Regions from separate parts of the Arthrobacter sp. SLBN-53 genome, predicted to be linked through region 1. Evidence: predicted binding sites of a transcription regulator. Region 1 holds the regulator's gene; each other region holds the start of a gene.

The links. The regulator LexA, encoded in region 1, represses DNA repair genes until DNA is damaged. The targets are predictions, from matches to a motif close to TCGAACANNTGTTCGA.
Region 2: a site for LexA is predicted at 3,425-3,440, ahead of FBY28_RS24375 (HNH endonuclease signature motif containing protein). Genes of this name have one in related genera too.
Region 3: a site for LexA is predicted at 1,780-1,795, ahead of FBY28_RS05475 (DUF222 domain-containing protein). Genes of this name have one in related genera too.

Annotation. Positions count from the first base shown of each region.
Region 1 covers NZ_VFNN01000001.1:4,900,209-4,905,519, reverse strand. Annotated here, with positions in the region: gene FBY28_RS23570 (PhzF family protein) at 1-235, shown strand, start outside; gene nrdR (transcriptional regulator NrdR) at 242-706, opposite strand; gene FBY28_RS23560 (LysM peptidoglycan-binding domain-containing protein) at 807-1,319, opposite strand; gene FBY28_RS23555 (MarR family winged helix-turn-helix transcriptional regulator) at 1,515-1,946, shown strand; gene FBY28_RS23550 (organic hydroperoxide resistance protein) at 1,975-2,397, shown strand; gene lexA (transcriptional repressor LexA) at 2,505-3,179, shown strand; gene FBY28_RS23540 (LGFP repeat-containing protein) at 3,210-5,311, opposite strand, start outside.
Region 2 covers NZ_VFNN01000001.1:5,057,131-5,062,441, reverse strand. Annotated here, with positions in the region: gene FBY28_RS24390 (ABC transporter substrate-binding protein) at 1-534, opposite strand, end outside; gene FBY28_RS24385 (4Fe-4S dicluster domain-containing protein) at 576-803, opposite strand; gene FBY28_RS26340 (GntR family transcriptional regulator) at 800-1,558, opposite strand; gene FBY28_RS24375 (HNH endonuclease signature motif containing protein) at 1,757-3,421, opposite strand; gene FBY28_RS24370 (GNAT family N-acetyltransferase) at 3,588-4,052, opposite strand; gene FBY28_RS24365 (aminotransferase-like domain-containing protein) at 4,297-5,311, shown strand, end outside.
Region 3 covers NZ_VFNN01000001.1:1,147,725-1,153,035, reverse strand. Annotated here, with positions in the region: gene FBY28_RS05480 (LysR family transcriptional regulator) at 1-155, shown strand, start outside; gene FBY28_RS05475 (DUF222 domain-containing protein) at 157-1,776, opposite strand; gene FBY28_RS05470 (glutamine synthetase III family protein) at 1,973-4,150, shown strand; gene iolD (3D-(3,5/4)-trihydroxycyclohexane-1,2-dione acylhydrolase (decyclizing)) at 4,218-5,311, opposite strand, start outside.

The DNA.
Region 1 (5,311 bases):
GGCGTGGACCGATCGTGCGGCCGGGGCGCTGCGCTCCCGGATGTTCGCGCCGCATCTGGGAATCCCCGAGGATGAGGCGACGGGCGCAGCGGCGATCCGGATGACCGACCATCTCAATCGCGATCTGCTGATCACCCAGGGCGAAGGATCACAGATCCGGACCTGGTGGGATCCCACCGGATGGGTGAAAGTGGCCGGCCGGGTGGTCGACGACGGAAGGCGTCGGCTCGGATGAACGACGTCAGCCGGCGGTGTTGACGCGCCGGTGAGCGCGCAGGGCCTCGATCTCACGCTCGAAATCGTCGGCAGAGGAGAACGATCGGTATACCGAGGCGAAGCGCAGATAGGCAACTTCGTCGAGGTCACGCAGCGGCCCCAGGATGGCCAACCCGACCTCGTTACTGGGGATCTCCGGCGAGCCTGCGGCCCGCACGGCGTCTTCGACCTGTTGGGCAAGCAGATTGAGCGCATCGTCGTCGACCTGGCGGCCCTGGCATGCCCGTCGCACGCCCTTGATGACCTTTTCCCTGCTGAACGGCTCAGTGACGCCGCTGCGCTTGACGACTGCCAGCACCGCGGTCTCGACGGTGGTGAAGCGCCTGCCGCACTCAGGGCAGGACCGCCGCCGCCGGATCGCCTGGCCCTCGTCGGTCTCACGGGAATCGACGACACGCGAATCGGGGTGACGACAGAACGGACAGTGCATTCCCGCTCCTTCGCCGCACCACAGCTGCACCAGATTTGACGCTTCCGAGCGTACCTGCATGGTGCGGATACGGTGCGACCCCGTGCCGGTGCGCACGATCTCAGCCGATCGGTGCGATGAGGGTCTGCCCGGTCCGCAGGGTGCCGGATTCCAGCTTGTTCAGTTCGCGGATGCGCTCGACGACGGAGTCGGCAGGCACGTCGGGGGCGACCCGCGCCGCGATGCTCTGCAAGGTCTCACCGGTCTGCACCTCCACGACCGACAACCTGGTGGGCACCTCGACGGGTTGCTCCGTCGCGGAAACGCCGAGGTTGGCCACGAATCCCAGCCATAGCGTGAATGCGCCGGCCAGCAGCGCCAGCAGCACGGTCGCGGCCGGGGTGATCGGCCTGCGGTGCGAGGCACGCGACATCAGCACCCCCGTGCCGCGATGACCGATCGGCGCACCGCCGGGACGACGATCCTGCGGCCGCCGACGCCGCCGCACCACGACATCGCGAGGCAAGGGCCACACCTCGGCCTCCGACGGGGTGCGCCGCAGAACTTCCTGCCGCCGGGTGGCGCCGGACGTCCGGCGCTCACGCACATCGCTACGTGCTTCCAGAATCGTCATGTGCCTGCCTCCTTGAGGTGTGTTCGCTTCTTTGTTCGAACTGTAGTCGATCATCTGTTCGAACGATAGAACACGTGATCGAACTGTTAGCGAACGATATCGACACCCACCGACAAGCGGACGGTCGCGAATCCGCGGACGGAACTCAGCTCAATTCAATTGCCCACAATTGAATTGACCGCTACAGTTGTGGTCATGACCGCCGGACGCCTCGACGAACAGCTGTGCTTCGCGCTGTACTCGGCTTCGCGCCTGATGACCGCGGCCTATCGGCCGCTCCTGGCGGAACTGGGCATCACCTACCCCCAGTACCTCGTCCTACTGGCCCTCTGGGAGGACGACCCCAGCACCGTCGGAAACCTGGGCCGGCGGCTGCACCTGGACTCCGGCACCCTCTCACCGTTGATCAAACGCCTGGAGAGCACCGGCCTGGTGGTGCGTCACCGCGCGACCGCCGACGAACGTCGCGTCGAGGTCGCACTCACCCCCGCCGGGCGCGCCCTCGAAGAACGTGCCGCCTGCATTCCACAGCGCCTGCTGGCCGCCACCGATGCCCGACCCGAGGAGGTCGGCGCGCTACGCGACGCCCTCCGCGGACTTGTCGACCAGCTCAGCTCACCGCACTGACCGAAAACGACGAAAGGAACACCCACCGATGAAGAAGCTTTACACCGCCGAGGCCCTGGCCACCGGCGAGGGACGTGACGGACACGGCCGCACCTCCGACGGGAAAGTCGATGTCGCACTGAGTATGCCCAAGGAGATGGGCGGTTCCGGCACCGGCACCAATCCCGAGCAACTGTTCGCCGTCGGTTACGCGGCGTGCTTCCACTCCGCACTCCGACTGGTCGCCCGCGAACACAAGGCCGATGTCACCGACTCCGCCGTCGGCGCCCGGGTGACACTGGGGGCCGCCGAGGACGGCGCGTTCGGTCTTGCCGTCGAGCTGGAGATCGTGCTGCCCAATGTGAACCATGACACCGCCACCGAGCTCGCCGAGGCCGCACACCGGGTGTGCCCCTACTCCAACGCCACCCGTGGCAACATCGAGGTGACCCTGACCGTGACCGATGAGTGAGCTCGGCTGATCGCGCCGCAATGACGCCGCAGACACGCCCTGTCGGGCCGCGACACGCCTCGAACACATGTTTGATTATCGGGGCGGCTGCGACTACATTCGGCGACATGAGCGACAGCAGCGACACCCCTGAGGCACGCTCCAGCCTGACCGAGCGTCAGCGCACCATCCTGGAGGTCATCCGCTCGTCGGTGACCACCCGCGGTTACCCACCGAGCATCCGGGAGATCGGGGACGCGGTGGGGTTGACCTCCACGTCCTCGGTCGCCCACCAGCTGCGCACCCTGGAGCGCAAGGGCTATCTGCGGCGCGATCCCAACCGCCCCCGCGCGGTCGACGTGCGCGGTGCCGACGAGGTGATCACCCCGATCGTGGCCACCGACGTCGCGGGCTCCGATGCGCTACCGGAACCGACCTTCGTCCCGGTGCTCGGCAGAATCGCGGCGGGTGGGCCGATCCTGGCCGAGGAGGCCGTGGAGGATGTGTTCCCGCTGCCCAAGGAGCTGGTCGGCGAGGGATCGCTGTTCCTGCTGAAGGTGGTCGGCGAATCCATGGTCGACGCGGCCATCTGCGACGGCGACTGGGTGGTCGTGCGCCAGCAGAACGTCGCCGACAACGGCGATATCGTCGCGGCCATGATCGACGGCGAAGCCACGGTCAAGACCTTCAAGCGGACCAAGGGTCAGGTGTGGCTGATGCCGCACAACCCGGCGTTCGAACCCATCGACGGTAACGACGCCGTGGTGCTCGGCAAGGTCGTCACCGTGATCCGCAAGGTGTGATCGGTCGGCGTCTGACCGGTCGGCGTCTGATCAATCGGCGCGGATGAATCCGTTCGCGCGCGCGAATTCCTCACTGGAGAACCAGATCTCGGCCTCGGTATCGCGGTAACCGCGGCTACCGGGCGCCCAGTAGAGACCGGTCTTGGTATCGGCCTTGATGGGGTAACCCTCCGGGGCGCGGTAGCGATCGGTGGTCGCCAGTCGCATCGAGGTCCAACCGGCGTCATCGTCATCATCGTCCCCGCCGGCGGCAGCGTGACGTCCGCCCGTCACCTCGGGTTCCGGGGCGGTCAGGTCCGGCTCGGGTTCGAGCACCGGTGCACCGACAACACGGGCACCGAAGTCCGAGTCCGCATAATCCGAGTCGGCGAAATCAGACGCCGCATAATCCGAGTCGGCGAAATCAGACTCGGCGAAGACGGACTCAACCGGCTGCGGTGTGGGCGTCTCGATCCGGGTCGGGGCGGTGTCGACGTCATCTTCGTCGTCGTCGAACCGCAGCAGTTCTTCCGGCCGGTCGGTGTCGGCACCACGATCGGCGAACGGGTCGACGCCGAGGCCATCGGCATCCGCATCATCGCCGGCCCGGGGGTCGTGGCCGGCACCGGTGTCGATCGGATCGACCGTGAAGGAGCCCGCTGACCCGACCGGCGACAGTGATGCCCACGGATCCTGCGGCGGCGGACCATAGCCGCTGTCGCGATCCTCGGCCCGGTCATCGTTTTGGTGATCGTCTTGGTAATCGTCTTGGTGATCGTTCTGGCCATAGCCGTAGTAGCCACGGTCATCACGGTCATACGGATCGTCGTCGAGGTCGTCGTCGAACCGGTCCTCGTCACCGGACCGCCGGTTGCGCAAGACCGCCACGGCGATCACGGCGATCAGACCCACCACCGGGATGAGGCCCAGCAGCCACCACCAGCGCCAGGTGTACCACTTGTCGCCGCTGTCGCCGCCGCCGTTCGCCTGCGGGCCATCGGCCGGCGCTTGCGGGGAATCAGCCCCGGGAACCTGCAGGCCCGCCAGCTGCGACTGCAAGCCCGCGGGCTCCGTGCTGAACCGGTTGGCCGCCTTGTCCCACGAGATGGATCCACCGTTGAACTGTTGGTTGATCACGCCGCCGTTGTCGGTCTGATCGCTCTTGGGTGCGCCGAGTTCGCCGGTCGCGCCACCCAACTTCTCCCAGGCGGCATTCATGGCCCCACGGACGATCACCGCACCGAAGTCGGGGGTCCAGAAGATGACCGGCTTGTCCTCGGCGGCGAAGGGCACCACCGCGCTCTGCGGAGCCAGCCCGCCATCCGCCTCGCTGGCGGTGGGGAACCCGAGATCCCCGGTCGGCCCACCGACACTCTCGTACTTGGCCAGGATCTGCCCGGTCACCACGTTGGCACCGGTCTGCGGGCTGTAGAAGATCTTGCCGCCGGCATAGTTCTGGCCGACGCCGTCGGCGCCGATCGCATACTGGGCCCCGTCTTCGGCACCGAGCGGCCCCAGTTCGCCGCCGGCGGCCCGACGTGCCGCGGCGATGGCCGATGCCGCGTCCGAGGGCACCTGTACCGCCCCGAGTTGGGCGGCCAGCTCTGGTGGCGTGGTGGTGAAGGCGCGCGTCTTGCGATCCCACGAGATCTGGCCGCCGGTGAACTTCTGTGAGACGACGTCACCGTCGATGGTCTCGTCATCGGCAGGCACACCGAGCACGCCCGCCGATCCGCCAAGGGCGTCCCAGGCGCTGTTGATGGCACCGCGCACCACCCGCGCACCGGTGCTGGGGGTCCAGAAGATCACCGGGTTGTCGGGCGCGTTGAATGTCACGTTGCGGCTGTCGGCCGCCCGTCCGGGCCCCTCGTCGATGGTCGGGAATCCCAGGTCACCGGTCGGACCACCCTGGGATTCGTACTTCTCCAGGATGGCGCCGGACATGATGTGCGCGCCGGTCTGCGGGGTGAAGAAGATCTTGCCGCCGGCGAAGTTCTGGCCGAAGCCCGGGCCGGCCGGGTACACGCCGCCGTCCTTGGGACCGAGTGGCCCCTCCGCACCGCCGCCGGCGGTCTCCCACGCGACGGTGATTGCCGCATCGGCATCGCCTTCCGGCGTCGCCGACGCCTGCGGTGCCAGCAGCACCGTCGCGG
Region 2 (5,311 bases), 160 kb from region 1:
GGGGTCCAGGCCGGCGCGCTCCAGCGCCCGCACCAGGGTGCCGTGACCGGCGGACCCGACGCTGGCCGACACTTTCTGGCCGGCCAGGTCGGTGAGCGTCTGCGCCGGTGAGGCGGGGTCGACGACGACCATGTTCAGCGCACCCTTGGGGTGGTAGCCGGTCACCGAGACGATATCGGTACGGGCGCGCTCGTTGGATTGGGTCTTGGATCCGTTGATGAGCATCGGATAGTCGCCCATCGATCCGATGTCGATCTTCTCGGCGACCATCTGCGCGGTGATGGGTGCGCCGGTGTCGTAGTCCTGCCAGACGACGTTGTATTTGGTGCCGTTCTCCGCGGTGACGTCGGCCAGCCGTTGTTCCAGAAATCCCTTGGCACGCAGCAAGGTTCCGGCGGTCACGGTGTTGATGGTCTTGGACTGGTAGCCGATCACGACATCGACGACGTCATCGGCGGAGTTGTTGGAGTCCAGTGAGCAGGCGGTGACGGTCGCGGTCAGGGCAGCGAGCAGCGCAACGAGTGGTTTCTTCACAACGGGGCCTTTTTCGTGGGGGCTGAGCCGACGGGCCGGTGTCAGCGGATGAGGAAGGGCATGTTGACGGTGACCGCGCCGGTGGGACAGCGTGCGGCGCACGGTCCGCAGTACCAGCATTCGTCGACGTGCATGAAGGCCTTGCCGTTCTCCGGGTTGATGGCCAGCGAGTCCAGCGGGCAGATCTCGACGCAGAGAGTGCAGCCTTCGATACACAGCGATTCGTCGATGGTCACCGGGACGTCGACGCGGTTGTTCACGAGGGTCATTCTGAGCTCCTACCGGGCTGGTTTCGGGAGAGGTTGCCGCGCATGGTGATCCGGTCTCCACGCATGCGGATGTACTCGAGGTCGACGGGACGGCCGTCGTCGAGGCTGGTGAGGCGTTCCAGCATCAGCAGGGCTGCGCCGTCGGGTACCTGCAGGGTGTCCGCGGAGTGCGGGTCGGCCGCGACGGCCTCCAGCGCGAGCGCGGCCGAGCCGAGTTGCCGACCGCTGACCTGCTCGATGAGGGCGAAGACATCATTGGTCTCCAGCGGATGGGTGATGACCTGTTCCCCGATATCGGGTGCGAGGTAGGTGAGGTCGAGCGACAGCGGGAGGTCGCCGAGGTAGCGCAGCCGTTCGATATAGACGACTTCGGAGCCGGGGGCGAGTTCGAGCTTGCGGGCCACCGCGGGCGGGGCGGCCATGGTGAGGACGGCCCTGACCTGGTTGCGCACCTCGCCGTAGTGCTTGAAGGTCTCCTTCAGCCCGACCAGCGCATCGAGGCCGTGGTCGAGTTTGCGCACGGCGACGTGGGTGCCCACTCGGGTGCCGCGATCGATGAGGCCCTCGTCCTTGAGAACGCCGAGCGCCTCACGGATGGTGTTGCGCGAGACCGAGAATTCGGCGGCCAGTTCGGTTTCGCTGGGCAGGCTGTCCGGATAACCGCCGGCGTGGATCTGATGGCGCAACAGATCGGCGACCGGACGGGCCTGATCGGCCCGCGCGCGGCGGATCGGTGTCGGATCGGTGGCTGCCACCCGATCACCGTAAAACCGATCCGAGTGCCGCCCGGATCGTTGAGCAGCCCGGATAGCGGCAGCGGACCCATTACGCCGCCGTCGTACCCGAGGGACCAGCCACGATCGCGGCGCGATGTGTTATTGCGCCACCTCGCCGAAGCTGGTTCGACTTCCGATCGCGCTGAATCGAAATGCTGCGCGTCATACGGATCGGGATCAGCCAATGTCGCGGCCATCCGGTTCGTCCCGGTCTGGTGGTTGTTCGGCGTCGCCCTGTTCGCCCAGGAACTTCCCGAGGAGTTCCTCGGGGTGAAAGTGGTGGTTGACGGTGTCGCCGCCGGTGTCCAGTAGTGGTGGTGGGTGCCAGTGGACTCGGCCGCTGGTGGGGTCGATTGCGGTGGTCCAGCCCAGTTCGGCGAGGCGGTTGTCCGGTGGGCAGCCCAGCCCGAGGGTGGGGGCGTCGGTGCGTCCGCCGCGGGCCCAGCTGGGGTCGGCGTGGTGGGCTTGGCAGTGGTTGGCGCATCGGGTGCAGCCGGGGCGGGTGCAGCCGCGGTCGCGGTTGTGGAGCAGCAGGCGTTGGGCTTTGGTGGCCAGGCGTTTGGTGCGGCCCAGGTAGAGCGGTTCGGCGGTGTGGTGTCGGTAGACGACCAGGTAGTGGTGGGCGTGCTCGGCCAGGCGGATCAGGTCAGCCATGGGCATGAGGGTGCCGGTGCCGGTGACCGCGATGCCGGCGGCGGCTTCGAGTTCGGCCAGGGTGGTCGAGACCACGACGGTGACCGGTAGCCCGTTGTGCTGGCCGAGCCTCTTGGACATCAGGGTGTCGCGCAGGATGGCCTTGAGGGCGTCGTGGTTGCGTTGCGCAGCGGTGCGGGTGTCGCGGAGAGCTGTCGGGTCGGCCAGCGCCTCGAAGTCGATACTTGTCCGAGGAGCAGCGGCCTGGGCGGCAGAAACGGCATCCATTCTGTCGGCCAGATCGTCGAAGGTCTTGAACTCGGGCACATCAGCAACGCTCGGCGCCCACTCAGACCCAAGGTCATACTCGGCCGCCATCTCGGGTTCGGGCTCAGCGTTACTCTCTGCTTCTGCGTCTGACTGGAGGTCGGCGTCGAGGTCCCCATCGAGTGGATTGGGATCCGGATTGTGTTGCGGCTGCACGTCGTCGGGGTTGTTGATCCCGGGCCGGGCCCACGCATCGAAGGCGGTCCCCAGATAGGCGGCAAGCTCGGGATCGACCCAACCACTGATATGGGTGAGCCCGTCGGCATCTTGCTTGCCGATCCTGATCCCGCGCCTGTGGCGGGCCAGGTCCGGGCCGGGGCCGTCCTGGTCCAGCAACATCAACGCGTGCGTGGCCGCTGCCTGCACCGTCTCCGGACCGGCGGCCGCCGCCACCGAGACCAGGATCTCTTCGAGCTCCGCACACTTGGCCGGACTGGTGTGTTTCGCGGCCTGGTGCACTGCGCCGCGAATGACCTGGATATGCCCGTCGTTGATCGTGCCCTCGGCCAACGCAGCCGCACACGCCGGGAGCAACGGCGCCAGCACCTCTCCGCCCATGGCGTGGCGTGGGCCCAACTGCTTGGCGGCCTGAACCCGCCGGCCCGCCTCAGCCCCGGACAGGCGCATCCGAGTGGACAGCACATCGGCCCAGGTCTTGCCCCCGATCTCATGGGCGGTCGCCCGATCCATCAACACCGCTAGGATCCGGTGATCGACCGCCGCATCGGCGCGGGCACGTTCCTCGCGTTCAGACTGGATCGCCAACAACTCAGCCGTGTCAAAGCAGGTGAAATCGGCATCCAACAGTGCTTTGACCGACGCGGCGCGATCGGAGAGGGCATGCTGCACCGACTCCCGGCTGGCCACCACATCCGATCCCATGACTCGAACATACGTGCGACCACCGACACAACACGCCACAATGTGACACCAGCGACAGACGAGACCAAAGAAAAATCTGAGGCGCCAATCCCGCTGTCAGCGAGCGACTTTGACGAAAGCGCGACACGGGCCCGACCCGATAGACGTGGGCCGGGCCCGGCGTCGACTACTTGGCCGCGGGTGCAGCCTCGTAGGTGACCCACGCCGTCCGCGTGGCCAACGTGTCATAGAGCGCCTGGGCTTGCACATTGTCCGCAGCGGTCACCCATTGGACCACCGACCGTCCCTCGGCTGCCGCCATCTCGGTGAGCCGACCGATGAGCGCTCGTCCCACACCTTTTCCGCGCACCACGGGATCGGTGAAAAGGTCGTCCAAGAAGATCCCCGTCGAGCCGGTGTACGGCGAGGAGAACCGGCGGTGGTGCGCAAAGCCGACCAGTTCGCCGGCGACCGTGGCGACGATCGCCTTGCACTCGTGGCGTGGATCCATCAGCCAACCCCAGCCACGAGAGACGATCTCCTCCGATTCCTCGAGTTTGTAGAACTCCCGGTACGCGCGGAACAGCGAACGCCATCGAGTCTCGTCGGCGGCCTCGAGCGTGCGGATAACAGGTGCGGTTGTGTCAGCCATGTTCTTTCCCATGTGAATCGTGTTTTCGATATTTGGTTCGGCGCGCCCGTTCGGCGCCACGCGGGTTCTACTCCGCTCGATGTGTTGACTCGCAGCCCCTTTCGACTCCGGAATGCCACCGATCAGCCACTACGGCGAGCGGCTGATCGCGATTGACAGGAAGGTCCGGACGGAGCGGAATGTCGCAACGGGGCGATTGAGTAACGCTCTGCTCACAAAGGGAGTAACGTTATCTAGTATTCTCATGAATAACGATAACAGAGCATCAGAGATATCAACCACCCTGCTCGGCCGTATCGCCGCCCTGCCCGCGGGTACCAAGCTGCCGGGAGTCAGAGCACTCTCCGGTGAGTATCACGCAAGTGCCGCAACGGTTTCGGCCGCGCTATCCGAGCTCAGCGCGCTGGGGTTGATCCGCGCAGAACCAGGGCGCGGCACCTTCGTCACCGGACGACAGCGGCTCGCCGAACCGGATTACTCCTGGCAGACGCAAGCTCTCGGCCCGGCACGGGTCGATGCCGACCGCGCCGCCAGGTTGGGCGGATACGGTACGGCCGATCATCTTCCCTTGTCCTGGGGGTACCTCGCGCCGGAACTGTCCCCGACCGCCGAGTTGCATCGCATCGCCAGTCGATCGGCGAAGAGCTCTCGCTCCCACGCGATCACGCCGGTCGCCGGCTTACCGGAACTTCGGCGGGTCATAGCGGCCGAGTACCGCGCCGACCCGAACGATGTGCTGGTGGTGTCGGGCGGCCAGCAGGGCCTGGTGTTCGCCATGCGCACCCTTGCCGAGCCCGGCGCCACGGTCATCACCGAGAGTCCCAGCTATCCCGGAGCAATTCTGGCCGCACAGAGCGCGGGACTGAAGGTGGCATCGGTGCCCGCCGATGCCGAGGGGATCGTCGTCGAACGCCTCGCCGAGGAACTCGAGCGAACCAGGGCGCGCCTGGTCTACATACAGCCCAGCTACGCCAATCCGACCGGAGCGGTGCTCAGTGCGCAACGCCGGACCCAGATTCTCGATATCGCGGCCAAGTACGGAGCATTTCTGCTGGAGGACGACTGGGCCAGACATCTGGGCATCGACGCGCACCCACCACCGCCGCTGTTCACCGCGGATCCGCACGGGCACGTCGTCACGATCCTGACTCTGGCGAAATCCGCCTCTCCCGCTCTTCGGCTGGGCGCCGTGATCGCGCGCGGACCCGCCGGCGAACGATTACGAGCCGCGCGAACCGCCGACGACATATGTGTGGCGC
Region 3 (5,311 bases), 3.8 Mb from region 1:
CGCAGGGATTCTCCGCACGGCCGATGGTGCAGCACGGCGCGCAGCCGGCAATCGGTCTCGTGGTGCTCGACCGGGTGCCGGCCTCCATCGTGGCGGCCGCGCTGGTCGAGGTGGCCGCCGGAGTGAACATCGAGGGCCACCTCGACGGCTGGTGAGTCACGGTCCGCGCAGACCGGTGCCGCCGTGGTGGTGGTCGCCGGTGACCAGCTCCCAGAAGTCGATATCTGCGGTGACAGCGCGGAACTGTTCGAGCAACCTCTCCTCGGTGAGGTCGTCTTCGGGCCGGCCATCTTCTTTGGGCCAGCCGTCGTCATCTGGCCGGCGGACGTCATCGCACCTGTACTCGGGCGGGTACTCGACTGGAGACAACAGTCCATCCAGTTGCCCGATGCGCTCGGCCCATCGCGACCCGTCCCGCGTCCGGTGCCGGAGGAGTTCGGGGCGGTGGTGGTAGTTGACCCGGGCCTGGCCGTGATCCAGTGCCGGCGGTGGGTGCCATTCGCATTCGTTGCGGGCGTTGAACGTTGTGGTGTAGCCACCGTTCTCGTCGACCATCCGGTTGTCACAGCCGCAGGCCAGGGCCAGCTTGTCGACATTGGTGTTGCCGCCGCGCGCGTAATCGGCCTCTCCGTGGTGGGCCTGGCAGAAGTACGGGCCGTTGGTGCAGCACGGTTTGGTGCAACCCCCGTCGCGGGCGATCAGCATGATCCGCTGCGCCGCGCTGGCGGTGCGCCGAGTGCGGAAGTAGTTCAGGGCCGCACCGGTGGCACCGTCGAAGATGGCCAGGTGGTGAGAGGCGTGCCCGGCCATCCGGATGACATCGCGGATCGGGATCTTCGTGCCGCCACCGGAGGTGCCGATCCCGGCCAGCGAGTGCAGTTCCTGCACGGTGGTGCGGATGATCACCGCCACCGGGAGGCCGTTGAGCTGACCGGGGTTGGACATCAGGGCGATGCGTCCGATGGCGATCATCGCATCGTGCCGGCGTTGGGCCTGGGTGCGGTGGTCGTGGTCGATCTGATCCTGGCTGGGCGTACCGAGAGTGCATGGTTGGTCATCGGCGGGGTTGCACATCCCGGGGGCGGCGAACTTCGCGAAGAGGGGTTCCCATACCGCCATCGCTTCCGGATCGAGGTTCCCGGTGATCGGTGTGGTCCCGTCGCGGCGTTGGTTGCCGATGACCACCCCACGTTTGCGTTGCCGCTCACGCTCGTCGGGCACCGGGCCGTCCTGATCGAGCAGGAACAGTCGGTTGGCCGCCGAAGTGGCCAGCTCTCTCGGGCCGATTCCGGTTGCCTCGCGCACCAGGGCAAGCTCGAATTCTTCGCGCTCGGCGGTGCCGACGAACCCGGGCAGATCGCGGACGGCGTCACGCAGGACGGTCACATGCTCGGCCGTGATGAGCCCGGCGGACTGGGCGACGGCCACCACCGGCAGCTGCGGCGGCAGTGGATCCCCGGTCAGTGTCCGGCGCGGTCCCAACTGCGCGGCCTCATGCAGACGGCGACCGGCCTCGGTGGTGGACAGCCGCCACCGGATCCGCAGCACCTCGTTCCAGGACTTCGCACCCATCTCACGGGCCGTGGTCTCGGCTTGCAACTGCGTCAGCAGACGATGCCGCTGAGCGGGAAGCCGGCAGGTCAACATCTCGTATTCGTCCATGACGGCGATCAACTCGGCACGGCTCAGCGACTCGAGGTCGGTGGCGGCGAACGCGTCGAAGGCGGCACGCAAATTCGCTACCGCCTCCGTCACTCGCACCGTCGCCGTGGTCATGATTCGAACATACGTGCTACACCCGACAAATCCGGATGGAATGTGACACCAGGGATCAATGAGACAAAAGATTCTTCTGAGCCTGACGATTCCGCGGCGCCGACCGTGCATTCAGACGTTGACGCGCGCGTAACAGAATCGGCATCGAATATTCCTACTGTTGGCCGGTCAAGCACGTGCAGCGATAGGAACTACATTGAGCGGTAACGCAGTCCGGCTTAAGGCCATCAACAACGTCGAGGCCTATGTGCCGCCGGCCATCAGCTTCGATCCCGCCGAGGCCCCCGGAGAGATCTTCGGCGCCAACGTCTTCACCAAGGCCGAGATGCAGCTGCGGCTGCCCAAGTCGGTGTTCAAATCGGTCGTGGCGACCATCGAGAAGGGCGCCACCCTCGACCCGGCCGTCGCCGACGCCGTCGCCTCCGCGATGAAAGACTGGGCACTGTCCAAGGGGGCGACCCACTACGCGCACGTTTTCTACCCGATGACCGGGCTCACCGCCGAGAAGCACGACAGCTTCCTTGAGCCGGTCTCCGACGGCCAGACGCTGGCCGAGTTCGCAGGCAAGACCCTGATCCAGGGCGAGCCCGACGCGTCGAGCTTCCCCTCCGGCGGCCTGCGCAGCACGTTCGAGGCCCGCGGTTACACCGGCTGGGATGTCACCAGCCCCGCCTACATCCTGGAGAACCCGAACGGGAACACACTGTGCATCCCAACGGTTTTCGTCTCGATGACCGGTGAGGCCCTGGACTACAAGACTCCGCTGCTGCGCAGCCAGCAGGCGATGGGTGTGCACGCCGAGCGCATCCTGACGCTGTTCGGGCACAAGAACCTCGAGAAGGTCGTCTCGTTCTGCGGTCCCGAGCAGGAGTACTTCCTTGTCGATCGGCACTTCTTCCTGGCCAGGCCGGATCTGATCAACGCCGGCCGCACGCTCTTCGGCGCCAAACCGCCGAAGGGTCAGGAGTTCGACGACCACTACTTCGGTGCGGTGCCCGAGCGGGTGCTCGGCTTCATGATGGACACCGAGCGCGAGCTGTTCAAGCTCGGTATCCCGGCCAAGACCCGGCACAACGAGGTGGCGCCTGCGCAGTTCGAGGTCGCCCCGATGTTCGAACGGGCCAATATCGCCGCCGATCATCAGCAACTGCTGATGACCGTGTTCAAGACCATCGCGCGCAAGCACGGCATGGAATGTCTGTTCCACGAGAAGCCGTTCGCCGGTGTCAACGGCTCCGGTAAGCACGTGAACTTCTCGGTCGGCAATTCCGAACTCGGTTCCCTGCTGGTTCCCGGTGACACTCCGCACGAGAACGCGCAGTTCCTGGTGTTCTGCGCCGCCGTCATCCGTGCCGTCCACCAATTCCCGGGGCTGCTGCGGGTTTCGGTGGCCTCGGCCACCAACGACCACCGCCTCGGCGCCAACGAGGCGCCGCCTGCCATCATCTCGATCTTCCTCGGCGCACAGCTGGCCGACGTGTTCGAGCAGATCGCCAAGGGCGCGGCGACCTCGTCGAAGGGCAAGGGCGTCATGCACATCGGTGTCGACACCCTGCCCCAGCTGCCGACCGATCCGGGCGACCGCAACCGCACCAGCCCGTTTGCCTTCACCGGCAACCGGTTCGAGTTCCGTGCGCCTGGTTCCGGGCAGACGGTGGCGGTGCCGATGATCGTGCTGAACACCATCATGGCCGACTCGTTGGACTACATGGCGACGGTGTTGGAGAAGGCCGTCGCAGACGGTACCGAATTCGACACTGCGGTGCAGCAGTTGCTCACCGACATCATCACCGAGCACGGCGCGGTGGTATTCAACGGTGACGGCTACTCGGAGAACTGGCAGACCGAGGCGGCCGAGCGGGGTCTGCCGAATCTCAAGACCACGCTGGATGCCATCCCGGAGCTGATCACCCCCGAGGCCGTCGAGGTGTTCGAGAAGTACGGGGTGTTCAACGAGCGCGAGCTGCACAGCCGCTACGAGGTGCGCTTGGAGCAGTACGCGCTGACCATCGCGGTGGAGGCCAAGCTCGCGCTCGAACTCGGCACCACGGTGATCCTGCCCGCCGCCGTCCGCTACCAGACCGAACTGGCGCAGAACATCGCCACCCTCAAGGCGGCCGGCTTCGATGCCGACACCACGCTGCTGGAAGCGGTTTCGACACCGATTGCCGAGCTGACCGCGGCCGTAGGCGTGCTCAAGGCCGGATTGTCGGACCACTCCGCGGAGTCCGCGCTCGACGAGGCCGCCCATGCGCAGAAGGTGTTGCTGCCGGCGATGGATGCCGTGCGGGCGGCCGCCGATGCGCTCGAAGGTGTGGTGGCCGATGACCTGTGGCCGCTGCCCACCTACCAGGAGATGCTCTACATCCTGTGAAGCATCGCCGGGTGTGGGGGTCAGGCCTGTCCGGGCCTCTGGTGACCGCAGCCCCCGCACCCGGCGATCAGCCGTCCGACGGCGCGATCAGCGGGCGCTGCACCTTTTTCCACTCCGTGTAGCGCTGGTAGGCCTGCTGTGTCGACTCCAACGCCGACACCTGCGACACCGGTACGTCCCACCACGAGTGGCTGTCGGGGGCGTAGACCCGCGGGTCGGTCTCGACGTGGATGACGGTGATCCGGTCGGCGGCCTTGGCGACCTTGACCGCATCGGTGAACTCGGCGGCCGTGGCGACCTTGATGACATCGGCGCCGAGGCTGGCGGCGTTGGCGGCCAGGTCCACTGGCAGTCGATCACCGTCGAGGCGGCCGTCGGTGCCGCGGTACCGATAGGCGGTTCCGAAGCGCTGTGAGCCCAATGACTCCGAAAGCCCGCCGATGGAGGCGAACCCGTGATTCTGCACGAGCACCGGGATCACCTTGACGCCTTCCTGCACCGCAGTCGCGATCTCGGTGGCCATCATCAGATACGAACCGTCGCCGACCATCACGAACACGTCGCGATCCGGCGCTGCCATGCGTACCCCGATACCACCGGCGATCTCATATCCCATACAGGAGAACCCGTATTCGACGTGGTAGCTCTTGCGGTCACGTGATCGCCACAACTTGTGTAGATCACCTGGCATCGAACCGGCGGCGCACACCACCACGTCGCGCGGGTCCGACAGGGAGTTGACCAGTCCGATCACCTGGTTCTGGTTCAACTGCGCGCCGTCCTCGGTGGCGAAGGCAGCCGAGACCGCGGCATCCCACTCTCCGGTCAGCTCGACTATGTGAGAACGGTATTCGTCGGGCACGCGGTAATCGGCCAGCGCGGGGCCGAGCGCCTCGATGGCCTCGCGCGCATCGGCGACGACACTCACCCCGCCCTGCTTCACCGCGTCGAGGGATGCGACGTTGATATTGACGAAACGCACCTGTGGATTGTTGAAGGCGGTGCGCGAGGCGGAGGTGAAATCGCTGTACCGAGTGCCTATTCCGATCACCACGTCGGCATCGGTGGCCAGGGCGTTGGCCGCGGTGCTGCCAGTGGAGCCGACCGCACCGACGCTCTGTGGATGATCGTGGTGCAACGACCCCTTACCGGCTTGGCTCT